Linked DNA regions of Actinomadura rubteroloni. The main gene of each other region encodes a partner of the protein of the gene in region 2 in a complex. Links are inferred from orthologs where the notes say so. Each region holds a gene or a part of one and is shown on either strand. Other genes may lie near its edges. The genes, in order: rpsG and tig.

The links.
Region 1: the proteins of tig (region 2) and rpsG are in contact, whole or in part, in a crystal structure (PDB 3GTY), measured with the Thermotoga maritima proteins. The link is inferred for Actinomadura rubteroloni from one-to-one orthologs. Residues at the interface, in WP_004081061.1 of Thermotoga maritima: Glu122, Val124, Val129, Leu130, Tyr133, Glu188, Gly259, Ile262, Tyr263, Glu266, Ser270, Glu273, Gln274, Glu277, Arg308, Gln311, Ile312, Ser315, Tyr316, Glu325, Arg329, Arg336, Leu363, Phe366, Trp367, Arg373, Leu377, Arg381, Leu384, Glu387; in WP_004081843.1 of Thermotoga maritima: Lys34, Lys52, Lys55, Glu59, Arg62, Gln63, Glu66, Asn67, Lys69, Val71, Arg95, Ala109, Lys110, Lys111, Gly112, Arg113, Pro114, Glu117, Glu121, Ile124, Ala125, Tyr127, Asn128, Asn129, Thr130, Gly131, Lys135, Asp139, Arg142, Met143.

Annotation. Positions count from the first base shown.
Region 1 is NZ_MTBP01000002.1:1,908,521-1,911,658, reverse strand. What follows is about bases 1-2,824. They hold rpsG (30S ribosomal protein S7), read left to right. Parts: upstream 1-1,089; coding sequence 1,090-1,560; downstream 1,561-2,824. Other genes in these bases: fusA (elongation factor G), read left to right, coding at 1,595-2,824; rpsL (30S ribosomal protein S12), read left to right, coding at 716-1,090; BTM25_RS20270 (hypothetical protein), read left to right, coding at 1-229. In the rest of the region: more of fusA, read left to right, coding at 2,825-3,138.
Region 2 is NZ_MTBP01000001.1:2,495,610-2,498,738, reverse strand. Bases 315-3,129 are described here. They hold tig (trigger factor), read right to left. Parts: upstream 2,569-3,129; coding sequence 1,060-2,568; downstream 315-1,059. Other genes in these bases: BTM25_RS11100 (DMT family transporter), read left to right, coding at 2,887-3,129; BTM25_RS11110 (ClpP family protease), read right to left, coding at 315-850. In the rest of the region: BTM25_RS11115 (ATP-dependent Clp protease proteolytic subunit), read right to left, coding at 1-147; more of BTM25_RS11110, read right to left, coding at 221-314. UniProt on the Bacillus subtilis protein: Involved in protein export. Acts as a chaperone by maintaining the newly synthesized protein in an open conformation. Functions as a peptidyl-prolyl cis-trans isomerase.

The DNA.
Region 1 (3,138 bases), on a different replicon or contig from region 2:
CTACCCCGGCCAGTACGGGGACCAGCAGCAGCAGTTCCCCGGCCAGTTCCCGCAGGGCCAGCAGCCGCCGTACGGCCAGCAGGCCCCCGGCGCCCCCGCCGCGTACGGGCAGCAGCAGGGCTACCCCGGCGGTGACGAGCCCAAGAGCAACAAGACGCTCTACCTCGTCGTCGGCGGCATCGCGGCCCTCATCGTGATCATCCTGGTGGCGGTCGTCGCGTTCCTCTGACCCCACCGCGACCACATCGACGCCTGCGCGATCCGCAGAGATCGCGCGGGCGTCGGCGTGTCCGGGTTACACTGGTATCCAGACTCGTCTGGGCGGCCATGGGGTTGCGCGCAAGGGTGCCGCTGCGGTAGTGCGGCGTTCGCTTTGACCTTTCGCGGAGTGGTAGGTAGTCTCTGTCCCTGTGCCCGCTGCGTGCGGGTCGTCCGCGTGCGCTCAGGCAAGGTTGTTCGACCAGGTCCAAGGGCCGCGCATCACTCCCCGGCTTGATCTGGCCCCGTGCGGGCCGGGCGGTCACGTGTGGGTCCCCGCGGGAAACGCGTTCCAAGACGCGGAAGCGGAGCGACACGCCCGACCGCGTGGGTCGGAGAGGTCGGGAAACCGGCAGGTCACAGCCTCGGTACGAGGTGGTGATGACGGACTTCGCGTGAGCGGAGTTCAGGCAGAACACAGACTTACCGGCTCGGTACGAGGGAAGACGGAGACGCGGTGCCCACGATCCAGCAGCTGGTCCGAAAGGGCCGCCAGGACAAGGTGACCAAGAACAAGACGCCTGCGCTGAAGGGCAGTCCCCAGCGCCGGGGTGTCTGCACGCGCGTCTACACGACGACGCCCAAGAAGCCGAACTCCGCGCTTCGCAAGGTCGCCCGTGTCCGGCTGACCAGCGGGATCGAGGTCACGGCCTACATCCCCGGCGTCGGGCACAACCTGCAGGAGCACTCGATCGTGCTCGTGCGCGGCGGCCGAGTGAAGGACCTCCCGGGCGTTCGGTACAAGATCATTCGCGGTTCGCTGGACACGCAGGGCGTCCGGAACCGCAAGCAGGCGCGCAGCCGCTACGGCGCCAAGAAGGAGAAGAGCTAATGCCGCGCAAGGGATCACCTGGCAAGCGCCCGCTGATCGCTGACCCGGTGTACAACTCGCCGCTGGTCACCGCGCTGATCAACAAGGTGCTGCTGGACGGCAAGCGGTCCATCGCCCAGGGCATCGTGTACGAGGCCCTGGAGGGCGCTCGCGAGAAGACCGGCAACGACCCGGTCGTCACGCTGAAGCGCGCGCTGGACAACGTCAAGCCGACCATCGAGGTCAAGAGCCGCCGCGTCGGCGGCGCGACCTACCAGGTCCCGGTGGAGGTGCGGCCCGCGCGCAGCACCACGCTGGCCCTGCGCTGGCTGGTGCTCTACGCCCGGCAGCGTCGCGAGAAGACCATGATGGAGCGGCTCATGAACGAGCTGCTCGACGCCAGCAACGGCCTCGGCGCGTCGGTGAAGAAGCGCGAGGACACGCACAAGATGGCGGAGTCGAACAAGGCGTTCGCCCACTACCGCTGGTAACCCCGGCACGAACACGAGGGACGCGAGGACGAAAGTGGCTACCAAAACCGGTGTGGACCTGGCCAAGGTCCGCAACATCGGGATCATGGCCCATATCGACGCGGGCAAGACCACGACGACTGAGCGCATCCTGTACTACACCGGGATGAGCTACAAGATCGGCGAGGTGCACGACGGTGCGGCCACGACCGACTGGATGGAGCAGGAGCAGGAGCGGGGGATCACCATCACCTCCGCCGCCGTCACCTGCAAGTGGCCCGTCGAGGCCGTCGAGCACACCATCAACATCATCGACACCCCGGGCCACGTCGACTTCACCGTCGAGGTGGAGCGCTCGCTGCGCGTCCTGGACGGTGCCGTCGCGGTGTTCGACGGTGTGGCCGGCGTCGAGCCGCAGTCCGAGACCGTGTGGCGCCAGGCCGACCGCTACGAAGTCCCGCGTATCTGCTTCGTGAACAAGCTGGACCGGACCGGCGCCGACTTCATGCGCTGCGTCGACATGATCCGCACGCGGCTCTACGCCACGCCGCTGGTCATGCAGCTCCCGATCGGGGCCGAGTCGGACTTCCAGGGCGTCATCGACCTCGTGTCGATGAAGGCGCTCGTGTGGAACGCCGAGGCGAAGCTCGGCGAGATGTACGACAAGGTCGACATCCCCGCCGACTACGCCGACCAGGCCGCCGAGTGGCGCGACAAGCTGATCGAGACCCTCGGCGAGAACGACGACGAGGTCATGGAGGCCTACCTGGAGGGCGCCGAGCTCTCCGAGGAGCAGATCCACGTCGCCGTCCGCCGCGCGACCCTCGCCGCGAGCCTCACCCCGGTGTTCTGCGGCACCGCGTTCAAGAACAAGGGCGTGCAGCCCCTGCTGGACGCGATCGTCCGCTACCTGCCGTCGCCGCTGGACGTCGAGGCCATCGTCGGCCACGCCGTCCGCGACGAGGAGCAGGCGATCTCGCGCAAGCCGAGCGAGGACGAGCCGTTCTCCGCGCTGGCGTTCAAGATCGCGAGCGACCCGCACCTGGGCAAGCTCACGTTCATCCGCGTCTACTCCGGCGTCCTGGAGGCCGGCACCTCGGTGCTGAACTCCATCAAGGAGCGCAAGGAGCGGATCGGCAAGATCTACCGGATGCACGCCAACAAGCGCGAGGAGATCACGCACGTCGGCGCCGGTGACATCGTCGCGGTGATGGGCCTCAAGCAGACCACCACCGGTGAGACGCTGTGCGACGAGAAGGACCCCATCGTCCTCGAGTCGATGAACTTCCCGGCGCCGGTGATCGACGTCGCGATCGAGCCGAAGACCAAGGCCGACCAGCAGAAGCTCGGCACCGCGATCCAGCGGCTGGCCGAAGAGGACCCGTCCTTCCGGGTCGCCACGGACGAGGAGACCGGTCAGACGGTCATCTCGGGCATGGGCGAGCTCCACCTGGAGATCCTCGTCGACCGGATGAAGCGCGAGTTCAAGGTCGACGCGAACGTGGGTCGCCCGCAGGTGGCCTACCGCGAGTCGATCACGAAGAAGGTCGAGAAGGTCGAGTACACCCACAAGAAGCAGACGGGTGGCTCGGGCCAGTT
Region 2 (3,129 bases):
CACGTCGTTCGCGGACGCGTCGTCGATCTGCACGCCGAGGAAGATGATCCGCTCCTCGAAGAGCTTGTTGTACGGGTTCATCTCCTTGACCCCGTACGTGGTGCGCTCGACGAACGACGGAATGATGTAGCGGTTGTCGACGGGCATCGCCCCGCCGGCTTGGATCTGCGGACGGATCAGGTCGCTCACTTGCGTGCCTCCGTAGGTCGCTTCGGGTTCGTCAGGAGACGGGGCCCTCGGAGGGCACCTGGGTGGCGCTCAGCACCACGTGGTCGACCAGGCCGTAGTCGCGGGCCTCGTCGGCGGTGAACCAGCGGTCGCGGTCGGAGTCCTTCTCGATCTGCTCCAGCGGCTGGCCGGTGTGCTCGGCGATCTTCTCGGCGAGCGTCCGCTTCACGTACAGCATCTGCTCGGCCTGGATCTTGATGTCCGAGGCCGTGCCGCCGATGCCGCCGGACGGCTGGTGCATCATGATCCGCGCGTGCGGCAGCGCGTACCGCTTGCCGGGCGTCCCCGCGCAGAGCAGGAACTGGCCCATCGACGCGGCCAGGCCCATGCCGACGGTGACGATGTCGTTCGGGACGTACCGCATGATGTCGTAGATCGCCATGCCGGCCGTCACCGAGCCGCCGGGCGAGTTGATGTAGAGCGTGATGTCGCGCCGGCCGTCCTCGGCGGACAGCAGCAGGAGTTCGGCGCAGATGCGGTTGGCGATGTCGTCGTCGACCTGCTGGCCGAGGAAGACGATGCGTTCGCGCAGCAGCCGCTGGAAGAGCTGGTCGCCGAGGGGCAGCAGGGGCGCCTCGGCGACCCGCGCCTGAACCTGCGACGACTCGAAAGTCGGAGGCATGCTCACCGGTGTTCCTCCGGTCCTTTAATCGGTACGGATGTCTGGACAGTAACGCGCCGGACGGCCGTGTTAAGCCGCGAGGGCCCGCTTTTCGCTGGCGGCGTAGCTCGCCGTGACGGGATTGGAACGGGTCTCGGCCGGATAAGGCGAACGCCCCGCGTCCCGGCACGGCGGCCGGGAAACGGGGCGTTCGTCGCTTCTTGCGAGGATCAGGCGTCCTTCTGCGCATCCTCCGCGTCGGCCTTCGCCTCGGCCTCGGCGTTGGCGTCCGCGGCGGCCTCGGCGTCCGCCGTGTCGGCGGCCTCGGCGTCGGCGTCGGCATCGGCGATGGCCTGCGCCTCGTCGGCGACCTCGACCTCCGCGTCGGCCTCGGACTCGACCTCGACGGTCTCGCCGTTCAGCTCGCGCTGGAGGGCGGCGGCGTCGATCGTGGCGCCCGCCTCGTCCTTGATGACGACGTGCTCGACGATGAGGTTCAGCGCCTTGTTGCGCAGGACCTCGGCGACGATGGCCGGGAGCTGGTTGTTCTCGGTGAGGTACTCGGCGAGCTGCTGCGGCGCCACGCCCATCTGCATGGCCTGCGTGACGACGTACTCGCTGAGCTCCTCGTTCTCGACGCCCAGCTCCTCCTGCACGGCGAGCTGGTCGAGCAGGAAGCCGCCCTTGACGGCCAGGCGCGCGGCCTTCTCGACGTCGGCGGTGAACTCCTCCTCGGACTTCTCCTCGTCGGCGAGGTAGTCCGCGCGGGTCGTCCCGGACATCGCGAGCTGCTGCTCGAACTGCTGGTTGCGGCGGTTGACCTCGTCCTCGACGACCTTGTCGGGGAGCGGGATGTCGACCTTGTCCAGCAGGGCCTCCAGCGCCTTGTCGCGCGCGTCGGAGAGCTGCTGCAGCTTGACCTGGCGGCCGAGCCGCGTGCGGACGTCCTCGCGGAGCTGCTCGATCGTGTCGAACTCGGACGCGAGCTGGGCGAACTCGTCGTCCTCGGCCGGCAGGTCCTTGATCTTCACGCTCTGGACGGTCACGGTGATCTCGGCGTCCTCGCCCGCGCGCTCGCCGCCCGGCAGCGGGGCCGTGAACGTGGCGCTCTCGCCCGCCGACAGGCCGGTGACGGCGTCGTCCAGGCCCTCGACCGACGAGCCGGAGCCCACCTCGTAGGAGTAGCCGGTGGTGGAGGCGTCCGCGACGGCCTCGCCGTCGATCGACGCGGCCAGGTCGATGGTCGCGAAGTCGCCCTCCTGCGCGGCCCGCTCGACCGTGGTGAGGGACGCGAAGCGCTCGCGCAGGTTGTCGACCGTCTCGGCGATCTTCTCGTCGTCGACCTCGGCGGTGTCCACGACGACCTCCAGGCCGTCGTAGTCGGGCACCTCGAACTTCGGCCGGATGTCCACCTCGGCGGTGAACGCGAACTGCTGGCCGTCGTCCAGCTCGGTGACCTCGACGTCCGGCTGGCCGAGGACGAAGATCTCCGACTCCTCGACCGCCCGCCCGTACAGCTCGGGCAGCGCGTCGTTGACCGCCTCCTGCAGGACCGCGCCGCGGCCGACGTACTTGTCGATCAGCGGGGCGGGGACCCTGCCGGGCCGGAAGCCCTTGATCCGCACCTGCTGCGAGATCTCCTTGTACGCCTTGTCGAGGTTCGGCTTGAGCTCGTCGAACGGCACCTCGACGGTGAGCTTGACCCGCGTGGGGGTCAGCTCCTCGACATCGGTCTTCACTGGGGTAGGTCTCCTTGATCCGCGCTGTCTCGGCCGGGGCGTTCGACGCGTGCTCAGCCGGGCAGTCTCTCCGGCTCGGTCTCACTCGCGGGCACGCCGAAGAAACCGGCTCCGCGCCCGTGCGCGCCAAGTCTATGGGGTTCGGGCGCGGACTGCGGACACCGCGTCCGCCGCCCGGCCCGCTTCCGGGTCCGGCGCGGCGCCGGACGGCCCGGCCGGGACCCGCGCCGCATGATCACCCAGCGCCGCCGATTCCCTACCATGCGCGCTACCTGGGCATGTGACATGGAGCACCCGGACCCCCCATACTCTTCCGGGATGAACGGGATAGCTGCGGCCTTCGGCGCGACGGCTCTGTACTACCTCGGCTTCGCCGTGTTCAAGCTCGCGGCGGACCGGATGGAGCCCCTGCGCGGCAACCGAATCGTGCACATGATCTGGACCATCCTGTCGAGCTGGGTGTTCCTCGTGGCGCTGGCGATCGTGCTGTGCGGGCTCAGCCTGCAGATCGTCGCGCTCTCCAAGCTGTCGCTCGGCGTGGCGGTCCCGATCTTCATGGCG